DNA from 2 places in the Paraburkholderia sp. JHI869 genome. Region 2 is predicted to be linked to the other one. Evidence: riboswitches for the same ligand, from Rfam matches in the RefSeq annotation. Region 2 holds a riboswitch; the other holds the start of a gene.
What was found. A riboswitch is a leader RNA that binds a small molecule or an ion and turns the genes downstream of it on or off. The one in region 2 is predicted to bind cobalamin.
Positions count from the first base shown of each region.

Region 1 (6,869 bases), on a different contig from region 2:
AGCCGCACATCGTGATTCGCGAGATGGACGGCGATGCCGTCGAAACCGTCCGCAATCGAGGAACACGACGGGCAGCCCGCCGCGTAATCCGGCCCGAACATGAAGTGATAAACGAGCAGTTGCGAGCGCCCCTTGAAAAGATCGACGAGCGTGGTGCTGCCATCTTCGGTTTCGAAGCGATACGTTTTATCGACGCGTACCCACGGCAACGCCTGGCGTTGCTGCGCCAGTGCGTCACCGCGCCGTGTGTGTTCCTTCTCGGCTGCGAGCAGTTCGATGCGTGCTGCAAGCCAGTCTTCGCGCGTTCCTGTGGTATGGGTTGCCATTGCCTGGTCCTCCTATGGATTCACAAGGGTGGCGGCGTGCTGTGGGTGCCGCCGCGGCGTTCGATCGATGATGCATTTGATCGCCGTGTTAGATTAGGTCCGGACCCAGGAGGAGGGGGAGTGACAAGTGTGGCGGGATTCGCATGACCATGGATTCGCTGATCACGTCGGCGGCGCGCGCGCTCGCGGCCGGTGACCCGCTCGGCGCGCTGAACCGGGTCGCGTTGCGTGACGACGCGCCCGCGCTCGCGCTGCGCGGCATCGCCATGGCGCAGCTTGGCGACTTCGCGCGCGCGAAAGCGCTGCTGCGCAGCGCCGCGCGCGGCTTCGGTTCGCGCGAGGCCGTGGCCCGCGCGCGCTGCGTTGTCGCCGAGGCCGAAATCGCGCTTGCATCGCGCGATCTCGGCTGGCCGACCGATACGCTCGCTGCAGCGCGGCAAACGCTCGAATCTCATGGCGACCGCCTCAACGCCGCGCATGCGCGCTACCTGGAAATTCGCCGTTTGCTGCTCATCGGCCGGCTCGACGAGGCTGGGGCCATGCTCGCGGAAGTCAACCCGGCGCCGCTCCCGCCCGCGTTGCGTGCAGCGCACGAACTGATCGCTGCTGGCATTGCCATGCGGCGCATTCAATCGCAGGCGGCACGCCGGGCGCTCTCCGAGGCCGCACGCGCCGCGCGCGAGGCCGGCATCGCGGCGCTGAGCGCCGAGATCGAGAGCGCTGCGCGGTTGTTGACCTCGCCGGCTGCGCGCCTCATCGCGCGGGGCGAAGAGCGGGTGCTGCTGCTGGAGGATGTCGAGGCGCTGCTCGCCTCGAAGGCGCTCGTCGTGGACGCGTGCCGCTACGTCGCGCGCGAGGGGGCGACGGTCATCGAGCTTGCGCGACGGCCCGTGCTGTTCGTGCTCGCCCGCGCGCTCGCCGAGGCGTGGCCCGCCGACGTTGCGCGCGACGCGCTCATCGAGCGCGCCTTTCGCACGAAGCACGCCGACGAAACGCACCGCGCGCGCCTGCGCGTGGAAATTGGCCGCCTGCGTACGCTGATGCGCGACGTAGCCGATATCGGTGCGACCCAGCAGGGCTTCGCACTCGCGCCGCGCCACGCGAGCGAAGTGGTGGTGCTGGCGCGTCCGGTGGAAGAGAAGCACGCAGCCGTGCTGGCTTTTCTCGCCGACGGCGAATCGTGGTCGAGTTCGGCGCTGGCGCTTGCGCTTGGCGCGAGCCAGCGCACCGTGCAGCGCGCGCTCGATTCGCTTGCGGCGGCGGACAAGGTGCAGTCGTTCGGCTACGGCCGCGCGCGCCGCTGGACCACGCCGCCCGTTCCCGGATTCGCGACGACCTTGTTACTCCCCGCGCCGCTGCCGGGCGATTAGGATGAACGCCTGTCCCTTCATTCAAGGAGGAAGTCATGAAACGATCGACCGCCGAAGTCGTCCGCGAGTACGGCCCTTTTCCCGGCATCGAGAAGGTGGGCGGGGTCTCGTACGATGGCAAGCACGTGTGGTTCGCCGTGGGCGAGCGCATTGCGTCGCTCGATCCTGTGAGCGGCCAGACGCAGCGCTCGATCGACATCGCGGCGCACGCGGGCACGGCCTTCGACGGCAGGCATCTGTTTCAGATCGCCGAGGACCGCATCCACAAGATCGACCCCGAAACGGGCCGCGTGCTCGCCACGATTCCCGCGCCCGGTGGTGGCAGCGACTCGGGCCTTGCGTGGGCGGACGGCACGCTCTGGGTCGGGGTGTATCGCGAGCGCAAGATCCATCAGGTCGATCCGCAGACGGGCGCGATCTTGCGCACGCTCGAATCGAGCCGCTTCGTCACCGGCGTGACGTGGGTGGACGGCGAGCTGTGGCACGGCACCTGGGAAGGCGATGAGAGCGATTTGCGGCGCATCGATCCGGGTACGGGCGAAGTGCTGGAACAGCTCGATATGCCGCCCGGAACCGCCGTTTCTGGGCTGGAGTCCGATGGCGGCGAGCAGTTCTTCTGCGGCGGCGGCAACACCGGGAAGATTCGCGCGGTGCGGCGACCGAAACGCGAAGGCTAGGCGCGCAGGGCGTCAGAACGTATAGGTAACTTTGCCAAACGCCGTGCGCCCGAGCGTGTTGTACCCGTAGGCGCTCACGTACTGCCGGTTGAACACGTTCGCAAGCGTGGCCGAAAGCGCGAGATGCGCATTGACTTTGTACGACGCGCGCAGGCTCACCGTCGTCCACGAAGGCAGGTAGATCGTGTTGAGCTGGTCGTCGAACGTCGAGCCGTTGTACAGCAGCGAGACGCCGGTGCTCAGCGCGTGGAGCTGGAACTCGTCCCACGTGTGATCCACGCTCAGGCTCACCGTCTGGCGCGGGCGGCGATTGAGCCAGGTCTGGTCGGTCACGTCCTGCGGATTCAGAATCCCCACGGTGAGGCTCACCGGCGTGTACTTGCCGAGCGTGCCTTTGTATGTGAGGTCGAGCCCTTGAATGTGCGCGCGGCCCACGTTCACAGGCAGGAAGGTCTGCGAGTTGTAGGTGATGAGGTCGTGCACGCGCGTGTCGTACACCGCCGCCGTGAACGTGCCGATCGACGTGGTCGCATCGAGCGCGGCTTCGACCGAGTCGCTGCGCTCGGGCAGCAGGTCGGGGTTCGAATAGCTCGGATAGTAAAGGTCGTTGAACGTGGGCAGGCGGAACGCATTGCCATACGAAACGCGCGCCGTGTAGACCGGCGTGATCGCCCACGAGAGCGCGACATTGCCCGTATTCACTGATTGCCCCTGCACGATCTCGTGCCGCCCCGCCAGGAACAGCGTGAGCGGTCCGAGCGTGGTCGACTGATGCATCGAGACCGCGGAATCGTTGCGCGCGGGCAGGCCGCTCGGCACATCCACAGGCAGGAACGCCAGCTCGCGCGTGTAGTCGTAGGCGAGCTTGGTTTCGCCTTCGAGCGGCATGCCAAAGAGCGTGTGGCCCGTTTCCTGATGCGTGATCGACGTGGAAGTGGAAAAGCGCGTCGAGTCGATCTCATCGGTCGGGATCGTCGGGTCGTTCGAATAGAGGAACTGACGATCTGTTGCGTAGCCCACGGACTGGTCGAACTGCGTGGTCGGCGTGATGTCGAGGTGGAACGCAAGGCCGGTCGTTAGCTGGTTGTCGCGCTGGCGGTCGTTGCCTCCTGCGTTGTCGTACGAGAGATCGGAGCGGTGGTAGAGCGCGAAGGTCGAGATCGACCAGTTGTCGTGCGCGTAGCCAAGGCGCGCGTCCAGGTTCTGCGCATGGTACGGGTTGCGGCCGTCTTCGTGGCCGTAAGCCCAGGGCTGCGTTGCGTCGATGCCCGCCGTGTTGTAGTCGTGCAGGCCCAGCGAATAGGTGAGGCCGCTCAATGCGGAAAGCGGTCCGGTCGAGCCGATCGTGCCCGAGGTGCGCACCTGCGTGTCGAAGGTCTTGTTCGAGCCGCCGCCGAACGACACCGTGGTCTGGTTCGGCTGGTTCGACGCATGGCGCGTGAAGAGCTGCACGACGCCGCCCACGGCGTCCGCGCCGAACGAGGCGGCGGCAGGGCCCGAGATCACCTCGACGCGGTCGAACGAGGCGGTCGCGAGGTCGGCCCATTCAGGCGTGCCGGTGGTGACGGAGCCCACGCGTATGCCGTCGATGAACACGGCCACCTGGTCAGCCGACGATCCGCGGATGCTCACCCCCGTGTACGAGCCCGGGCCGCCGGTCTGCGAGACGGTGACGCCCGGCAGCGTGGCGAGCGCCTGCGCGATACTGGGGTCGGCGGGGGAGACGCGCTCGAGATCCTCGCGCGTGAGCACCTGGGTGCTCGCGTAGCGCTGGTCGAACGATTGCGGCAGATGCTGCGTGTCGCCCACGACGAGGATATTGGGCAACGTGGTGTCGTCGCTGGTTTGCTGCTGCGCCTCGGTGGGCGATGCGTTGGCGGCGTACGCGGTTTGCCACGCACAGGCGAGCGCGGCGGAAGTCAAAACGAATTGGCGAAACTTCATGTTGTGGTGGCTGGAAACAGCTCCTGTATAGGGCTGTCCTTGCAACGGCGACCGCCGCATGGGCGGTGCTTGCGCATCGGGGATCCCCGCCCGCTGCGGCTGCTGGACTCGGCTGATGGCAGGTCTCCTGGCTCGCGGGTCGACATCCGCTGCCGGCCTTCCCGGTTTCCCAGTGGCCCTCTCTGGCATGGACTCGCCGCTTACAGTTGCGGGGGCAGCCGCAGTCTCGCACTGCGTTCCCTTTTGATCCCGTCGCCGGGAACCATCAGCGCGCAAGGGTAATGGCCGCGCATTCGGCGCGTCAACCTTTGACTGGCTGGTGTGGCAAAAACACCCGGTTTGGCCTTCCCTGCAACTTACGTTATCCTTTCGGCTGTTTTTTGCGCGTAGGTGCGCGACTCAGTCCATGCATTCTCCCCATACACAAACAAGAAGACTGATGAACAAGAACATTCTGGCCGTTCTCGGTGGGGCGGCTTTGGCATTCACTGGCACTGGCGCATCGGCGCAGCAGGTCACGTTGTACGGCGAAATGGACGCGAGCGTCGACTATGTCAGCAACGTTGGCGGCCGCACCCAGTATCGCGCGGGATCGGGCCTTATCGATGGCAGTTTCTGGGGCCTGCAAGGCACCGAGGATCTCGGCGGCGGCAATGCCGCGATCTTTCGCCTCGAGCGCGGCTTCTCTGTCACATCCGGTGAGGCGTTCGACGACCATCCGTTCTATGTCGGTTTGCAATCCGAACGGTTTGGCACGATCACGCTCGGCCGTCAGTACGATACGATGCACGACTACTTCGCCCCGTTCACGCTAACAGGCGGCGCGGGCGGGACGGCATTCGCGCATCCGTTCGACAACGACAACGCCAACAATTCATGGCTCGCCTCGAACGCCGTAAAGGTTGCAAGCGCAACATATGGCGGCTTTAGCGCCGGCGCAATGTATGCGTTTTCGAACGCCGCAGGGCGTTTCGCGCAGAACCGTGCCTACGGATTCGGTGCTCATTACGACGGCGGCGGGTTCAGCGCCGGCGTGGCGTGGATGCACATCGACGGGCGCGGCGCCTCTTCCGTGGGCGCATACGATACGTCGGTGCTGCCGGGCGCGGGCCTCGTGCCGACCGAGGTTGCGGTGCAGCGCGAAGACACCATCGGCGCGGGCATGAGCTACGTTCTCGGCGATGTGACGCTCGGCGCGGCCTGGTCACGCTCGATCCATACCGGCGTGAGCGAGGCCGAAGGCGGCGCGCCGTTGCCATCGATCGCGTTCAGCAACTACGAAGCGAATGCGCTTTGGCAGGTGACGCCCGCGTTCTCGCTGGCGGGCATGTATGCCTACACCGGCGCGACCTCAGCGCATTGGCATCAGGGCGCGCTGCAGGCCGATTATCAACTGTCGAAGCGCACGGACATTTATACGGAGGCGATCTATCAGCGCGCTTCATCCGGTGCGTTTGCGATGATCAACACTTGCGACCCATCGGGCGGCCGTAATCAGGTGCTCGTGGCGGCGGGCGTGCGGCATCGTTTCTGAAGTCGCTGCTGATGCGTTACGCCCGTCCCTTGCTGCGCGGCTACCTCACGAAGCCGAGAGCTTCACCGCAACGCCGCTCGAAGAATAGACGGGCGTGGCCTTGAAGCCATCCACGGTGACCGTGGCGAATTTTACCGATGTGCCACTGCCGTCGATCACGTCGATCGTATCGCCCGCTTTCGGCGCGTAGCCGTTCACGAACCTCACGTGCAGCGTGCCGCCCGCCACGGTGATCTGCCCGCCCACGCGCACGCGTCCGCCGCCGTTGCCGTCGATGTCGAGTTCGAGCGTCGTGCCGTCGAGCTGTGTGTACTTGCCCGCCACCGTCAGCGGTGCGCTCGTCGCGACGCTCACGCCGCCGCCGGATCCAACGTACACGTCGCCGTTGCCGAAGGCCGTGGCCGACGCTGCGGCGAGCACGCCGCCGCTCACCTGCGAGCCGCCCGCGTAGCTATTGTTGCCCGCGAGCGTGAGCGTGCCGCTGCCTTGCAGCGTGAGCTTGCCCGAGCCAGCAATGTCGTTGCGCCAGGTGTCCGCGGCGTTGAAGCCGCCCTGGGTCGCGTCCATTGCCACGATCACGTTGCCGTTGAAAGCGCCATAACCATCCGCAGCGCCAAACATGTTCAGGCGGCCCCAGCCTTCGGCATCGTCCATGACCGGATAGCCCGAGACGATTTCGGTCGTCTTCAGCACGACGCGACGCTGATCTGCGCTCAGGTACGGGAAGCGCGTTTCGAGCAGCACCTCGGCGCCCTTGGGCACGACGGGCGGCGCTTCAGTCGATTCGATCTGGCTGAAGCCGAACGTCATGCGGCGCGCGAATTCCGACTTGTTGGTCGCATAGTCGGCAAAGCGGTCGGTTGCGGCCGTGCCCGAATGCGCAAAGGCCGGGAAGGTCGTGGCGCTCGTGCCGGTGGCCTGTTCGAGTGCGCTGTGCGCTTGCGCGTAGGCCGTGCTCTTGAGCGTGGCGTTCGCGGGATCGTAGAGATTCGCGGCCGTGGCGGCCAGCGCGAACATG
Region 1 is NZ_JAYMSC010000001.1:145,182-152,050, forward strand. It holds gene VSR72_RS00705 (DUF899 domain-containing protein) at 1-326, opposite strand, end outside; gene VSR72_RS00710 (helix-turn-helix domain-containing protein) at 476-1,696, shown strand; gene VSR72_RS00715 (glutamine cyclotransferase) at 1,732-2,373, shown strand; gene VSR72_RS00720 (TonB-dependent receptor) at 2,386-4,317, opposite strand; cobalamin riboswitch at 4,417-4,599, opposite strand; gene VSR72_RS00725 (porin) at 4,757-5,851, shown strand; gene VSR72_RS00730 (phosphatase PAP2 family protein) at 5,897-6,869, opposite strand, start outside.
Region 1: it holds a riboswitch for cobalamin, as region 2 does, so the genes downstream of both, VSR72_RS00720 (TonB-dependent receptor) here and cobW (cobalamin biosynthesis protein CobW) in region 2, are expected to answer to the same signal.

Region 2 (6,869 bases):
CCGTTGCAGGATCGAGCAGATGGTCGATGCGCAAATCTCGCGCGAGCGCGTCGATGAGACCTGCGTTCGCGCCCTGCCCGTCGCCGCACGCGTAGCGCCCGAGCGCCAGCAGCGTGTCGCGGCGCTGCTGGCCTTGCGGCGATTCGCCAAACGTATGCAGGCCGTCGCGAATCTGCGCTTCTTTCAGCTCGCAGAGGTAAGCGTCGGCGCGCGTGAGCAGTTCGTCTTCGCCAGCCTGATCCTGGGGCGCAGCGACGCTCAACTCCTCATGCAGCCGGTGCTCGATGATGGTCGCGAGTATGGTCTTGCGCAGCAGTTTCGCGCGGCGCGGGTCCACCATCAATGCTTCGTAATACTCATCGACCTGACGTTCGAGATCTTGCAGCGGCCCGTAGTTTTCGGCGCGCGTGAGCGGCGGCATCAGGTGATCGACGATCACGGCCTGGGCGCGCCGTTTGGCCTGACTCCCCTCTCCCGGATCGTTGACGATGAACGGATACAAGTGCGGCAGCGGCCCGAGCGCCATGTCGGGCCAGCAGGTGTCGGCGAGCGCCACGCTCTTGCCCGGCAGCCACTCCAGGTTGCCGTGCTTGCCCACGTGCGCGATGGCGTCGATGCCGAACGTCTCGCGCAACCAGAAGTAAAACGCGAGGTACGCGTGCGGCGGCACGAGTTCGGCGTCGTGATAGTTCGCGTAAGTGTCGTCGCCACGCGAGCGTGAGGGCTGGATGCCCACGAACACCTGGCCGCAGCGCCAGCCCGCGATCATGAAGCGGCCGCGGCGTACCGTGGGGTCGTCTTCCGGCACGCCCCAGCGCGCGATCAGCGCGTTCTGCGCCTCGACGGGCAACTGCGAGAAGCGCGCGCGGTAGTCGTCAAGCGAAAGGCTCTGCCATGCGGGGCGCAGCGCGCGCGTGTCGGGATCGTTCGTCACGCCCTGCGTGAGGATGCGCATGAGCGCGTCGCCGTCTTCGGGCAGATCGGGCACGCGGTAGCCTTCGTCGCGAAGCATGCGCAGGATGCCGACCACCGAGGCCGGCGTATCGAGCCCCACGCCGTTGCCAATGCGCCCTTCACTCATCGGATAGTTCGCGAGCACGAGCGCAAGCTTTTTCTCATCGTTGGGCAGGCTGCGCAATCGGCACCAGCGGCGCGCGAGTTCGGCGACGAACGCCACGCGTTCCAGGTCTGGCTGATAGCGCACGACATCGACCTGCGTTTCTTTGCAGTGGTAGGCGAGGCCCTTGAAGCTGATCGCACGCGTAATCACGCGGCCGTCCACTTCGGGCAGCGCGATATGCATGGCGATGTCGCGCGAATTCAGGCCATGATTGTCCTTCACCCAGTCTTCGCGATTACCGCCGCTCAGGATCACCTGAAGCACGGGCGCGTCACCAGCAAGCGCGAGCGGTTCGGGGGCGTCCAATGACGAAGCCGCAAACGCCGTGGTGTTCAGCACGAGCGAGACATCGTGCTCGGCCGCCAGTTGATCGAGCACGTCGCGGCTCAAGGTGTCCTTGAGCGAGGTGATCGCCAGCGGCAGCGGGTTCATGCCGCGCTCCAGCAGCGCGGTGATGAGGGCATCGAAGGCGGCCGTGTTCGCGGCCTGCAAATGCGCCTTGTAAAACAGCAGCGCGACAACCGGCGCGCCCGGTTGCCAGCGCGCGCGCCATTCGTCGATGGTCGCGACGTCGCGCTGCGGGCAATAAAGCGCGGCAGCGGGCAGCACGACGGGCGGCGCAGGCTCGCTGCCCCAATCGAATGCACGCCACGCGAGCGCGCGCAGGAACGATTCGGCGTTGGCCGCGCCGCCTTCGCGCAGATAGCGCCACAACAGGCGGCAAAATTCCGGCTCGGCGCGACTCTTCGCGATGAGGTTGGGATCTTCCTGCAAGTCGCCGGAAAACATCGCGAGCAGTTGGCCACGGCGCTCCGCGAGCGACACGACCTGCTCGATACCGTAAGGCCAGTACGTCTCGCCGCCCAGATGATCGACCACCACCACGCGCGCATGCTGCAAGACGTCTTCGACGTAGAAGTCCACCGATGCGGGCTGGCGCAGATACGTGACGTTTGCGAGCCGCACGCTCGGAAAACCTGCGGGCAGGCGCGGCACGACGCTCGCCAGCAACGCGAGCGTGGTGTCCGCAGAACTCAGCACGACAATCTCGGCGGGCTGCTGGTCGATACGGATGACGCCCTGCGTGTCGTCGACGAAACCGCCCGGCGTGGTGCGCAGCAAATGCATGGTACGGCCTCGTCTAGCTCAGCGCGTTCACTTCGCGATCGCGGTCTGCACGCTCGCCAACGCAGCAGAGAATGCCGCTTGCAGCGTCGTGCCATCGAGATCTTCGCCAATCAGCACGAAGCGGCTCGCGAGCGGCTGCGCCGCGCTTTCCTGCGCATTCCAGCGGCGGTCGAAATAGCTGTCGAAGCGACGGCCCACGCCTTGAATCACGAGGCGCATCGGCGCGCCCGGCAGCGCGGCGAAGCCCTTCACGCGATAGATCGTGTGCGCATCGACGAGTTGTTGCAGCGCCTCGATCACGCTCTCGCGCGAAGCCGCGGCACCCGACACCACGACCGAGTCGAACTCGTCATGGTGATGATCGGGATCGTCGGCGGAACCGTGATGGTCGTGGCGCAGATGGATGCTCTCCTCGGAGGCCGCTTCGAGCCCGAGCAGCGTATGCAGGTCGAGCTTGCCGTGCTGCGCGCGCACGATCTTCACCTGCGGCGGCAGCTCTTCGCGCAGATCGGCGATGAGCGCGTCCTGGCCCGCTTCGTCCAGCAGATCGGTCTTGTTGAGGATGACGAGATCGGCGGCCGAAAGCTGGTCTTCGAACAGCTCGTGCAGCGGCGATTCGTGGTCGAGATTCGGGTCGGCGCGGCGCTGCGCGTCCACGGCTTGCGGATTTTCGGCGAACTGGCCGCTCGCGGCCGCGGGACCGTCCACCACGGTCACGACTGCATCGACGGTGAACGCATTGCGGATCGACGGCCAGTTGAACGCCTGCACGAGCGGCTTGGGCAGCGCGAGGCCCGAGGTTTCGATCAGCACGTGATCGATCTCGCCGCGGCGTTCGAGCAGTTTCTCCATCACCGGGAAGAACTCTTCCTGCACGGTGCAGCACAGGCACCCGTTCGCGAGTTCGTAGAGCTGGCCTTGCGTTTCGTTGCCGTTCTCGTCGCAGCCAATGCCGCAGCCACGCAGAATTTCGCCGTCGATACCGAGTTCGCCGAATTCGTTGACGATGACCGCCACGCGCAGGCCGCCCGCGTGCTGAAGAATGTGACGCAGCAGCGTGGTTTTGCCGCTGCCGAGAAAGCCCGTCACGATCGTGACCGGAATCTTGCGCATTTGCATGAAGTGCTCCTTCGGCGCCAGGCCGTATAGAGGGGCATGGTGCGTCGCGTTGGCCGTTCGTACGGGTGTTGCATTGCGAGTACGCGCGTAGCCATGCAGACGCTGCCACGCGTAACGATTCAACAAAACCTGCAGGGGACGAACGACCAGAAACGCACCCGGGCCTCGCCCGGCTGACGCATGAATATCACGGACCCGGCACCGCATCCCCGCAGCGCGAATCCCACGTATCTGGCCGGTATCCGGACTGACGAAACACCGCTTCGCCTTCCCGCGCGAGCGGCCTTGCGGCCGGCTCGCACAGTGGCGTGGACTGCGTGAAGCATGGAAGCGGTTTGCGGCATTCGTGCGAACGCCGCGCTCGTTGTACCGTTGCGGGTGCAGTTCAGGTTGGCCATGCCCGAGGCGGGATGGCTCCCTGATTCCCGTTTAACTGCGCACGCAGTATGAATCGCGCGCGCGAGCACCAGAGTGCGTGCGAGTGTAGGCGCGGGGCGCCTGCGCGTCAAGGAAGGCGTGGGAAGCCGCAAAAGCGTGTGCTATCGTAGCGCGCATCCGGCACGGGCCGGCTTTTGCCTCCCCGGCCACGCCTTCGATCGACGCTCTCGCCGTGAATCCTGCTGAAAAGCGCGCCTCGCACGCCGCCTCATTCGAAGCCACGCTGGAGCCCGCACAGCGCGTGACTGCGCTCGTGCTCGGCATTGGCTGCCGGCGCGGCGTGACGCTCGCGCAGGTCGAGGCGGCGGTGCGCGCCGCGCTCGGCGCGTGGCCGCTTGAAAGCGTAACGGCGGTGGCAACGCTCGACGCCAAAGCCAGTGAACCCGCGTTGCAAGCGTTTTGCGCGGCACATGCGCTGCCCTTGCGTACGTTCACGCGAGAGCAATTGGCCACGACGCCAACGCTTGCCCCGCCTTCCTTAGCCGCGCAAGCGCGTTTCGGCGTGGATGGCGTGTGCGAGCCCTGCGCGCGTCTTGCGGCTAGCGGCGGGCCGCTCGTGCGCGGCAAGCTGGCGCTCGAAGGCGTAACAGTGGCGATCGCGAGCATGCTGCTAAAAGACGAAAACGCGGACGCGCAAGCCCCGCAACCAACCCACTCACGACGATGAAAACCGATCCCGAATCGCACCAACGCATGACGCAACGCCGCCGCGAAGGCCACGAGAAAAAGCAGGCCGCCGCGACGCACGAAAAGGGCCTGTTGATCGTCAACACCGGCAACGGCAAAGGCAAGAGCACAGCCGCGTTCGGCATGGCCGTGCGCATGCTCGGCCACGGCATGAAGCTCGGTGTCGTGCAGTTCATCAAGGGCGCGCTGCACACGGCCGAACGCGATTTCCTCGGCAGCGTCGCGCACTGCGATTTCGTGACGATGGGCGACGGCTACACCTGGAACACGCAGAATCGTGACGGCGACATCGCCACCGCGCGCAAGGGCTGGGACGAGGCCAAGCGCATGATCGAGAGCGGCGAGTACGCGATGGTGATCCTCGACGAACTCAACACGGTACTCAAATACGAGTACCTGCCGCTTGAAGAAGTGCTCGGCGTGATCGCGTCGCGCGCGCCGCACGTGCACGTGGTCGTGACGGGCCGCCATGCGCCCGACGCGCTGATCGAAGCCGCCGACCTCGTCACGGAAATGCGCCTTGTGAAGCATCCGTATCGCGAGCAAGGCGTAAAGGCGCAAAAGGGCGTGGAGTTTTGAGCGCATGAGCGCAACGCTCGCCTGCCCCGCGCTCTTCATCAGCGCACCCGCTTCGGGCCAGGGCAAGACCACGCTCACGGCGGGTCTCGCGCGCCTGCATCGGCGCGCGGGGCGTCGCGTGCGCGTGTTCAAAACCGGGCCGGATTTTCTCGACCCCATGATCCTCGCGCGCGCGAGTGGCGCGCCCGTGCTCTCGCTCGACCTGTGGATGGTGGGCGAGCAAGCGTGCCGCGCCCTCCTCGCGCAGGCCGCGCGCGAAGCCGACCTGATCCTCATCGAAGGCGTGATGGGCCTGTTCGACGGCACGCCGAGCAGCGCCGATCTCGCGACCACGTTCGGCGTGCCGGTGGCCGCCGTCGTGAGCGCGAAGTCGATGGCGCAGACCTTCGGCGCGATCGCGTTCGGTCTCGCGCGTTTTCGGCCGGATGTGCCGTTTCATGGCGTGCTGGCGAACCGCGTCGGCTCGGCGCGCCACGCGCAGATGCTGCAGGAGGCATTGCCCGCCGACGTGCGCTGGCTCGGGCACGTAGCGAGCGAAGCGACGATGGCGTTGCCTGACCGCCATCTCGGACTGCATCAGGCTGCGGAGATCGACGACCTCGACGCGCGCATAGAACGCGCCGCCGACGCGCTCGCGCAGACTGCACTCGCGGAATTGCCGCCTCCCGTGGCGTTCGCCGATCCTTCGCATGACGAATCAATTCCACGCCTGCTCGAAGGCCGTCATATCGCCATTGCGCGCGACGCCGCGTTCTCGTTTCTCTATCCCGCGAACATTGCGTTGCTCGAAGCGCTGGGCGCAAGCGTGAGCTATTTCTCTCCGCTCTCGAACGAGCCCGCGCCCGCCAGCGCCGATGCGATCTTTCTGCCCGGCGGCTATCCCGAGCTTCATGCTGCGGCGCTCGCGCGCAATACGCAGAGCGCAAATTCGTTGCGCGTACATGTATCCGCAGGCAGACCGCTCGTCGCCGAATGCGGCGGCATGCTTTATCTGCTCGACGCGCTGACCGACGTAGAAGGCGCGCGCACGCCGATGCTCGGCCTGCTGCCAGGCGAGGCGGTCATGCAAAAGCGCTTCGCGGCGCTCGGCATGCAGCAACTCGACGGCGCGCATGGCGCGCTGCGCGGCCACACGTTTCACTATTCGCGCATCGCCACGCCGCTTGCGCCCACGCTCACGGCACGCCACGCACAGACTGGTGCGCCCGGCGAGGCGCTGTATCGGCATGGCTCGATCGCGAGCACCTATATGCACGCTTACTGGCCCTCCAACCCGGCTTTCGCGGCCGCACTCTTCCATGGCACAGCCCTTTGACGAAGCCGAGCGCGCGGCGGTCTACCGCGCGATTTACGAGCGCCGCGACATGCGGCACTTCGCGCCGGGTCCGATCGAACCCGCGACGCTCGCGCGCCTGCTCGACGCCGCACATCATGCGCCGAGCGTAGGCTTCATGCAGCCGTGGCGCATCGTGCGCATCACGGACAACACGTTGCGCGAGCAACTTCACGCAACGGTCGAGCGCGAGCGCATCGCGACCGCCGATGCGCTGGGCAAGCGCCGTGACGAGTTCATGAAGCTCAAGGTGGAAGGCATGCGCGACTGCGCCGAGGTGCTCGTGGTCGCGCTGATGGACCGCCGCGAAGCCCACGTCTTCGGCCGGCGCACGCTGCCGGAGATGGACCTCGCCTCCGTGGCGTGCGCGATCCAGAACATGTGGCTCGCGGCTCGCGCCGAAGGGCTCGGCATGGGCTGGGTGTCGATCTTCGACGTCGACGAAGTGCGCGCCCTGCTCGCCAT
Region 2 is NZ_JAYMSC010000010.1:110,120-116,988, reverse strand. It holds gene cobN (cobaltochelatase subunit CobN) at 1-2,248, opposite strand, end outside; gene cobW (cobalamin biosynthesis protein CobW) at 2,276-3,367, opposite strand; cobalamin riboswitch at 3,583-3,853, opposite strand; gene VSR72_RS18635 (cobalamin biosynthesis protein) at 3,978-4,472, shown strand; gene cobO (cob(I)yrinic acid a,c-diamide adenosyltransferase) at 4,469-5,071, shown strand; gene VSR72_RS18625 (cobyrinate a,c-diamide synthase) at 5,076-6,386, shown strand; gene bluB (5,6-dimethylbenzimidazole synthase) at 6,370-6,869, shown strand, end outside.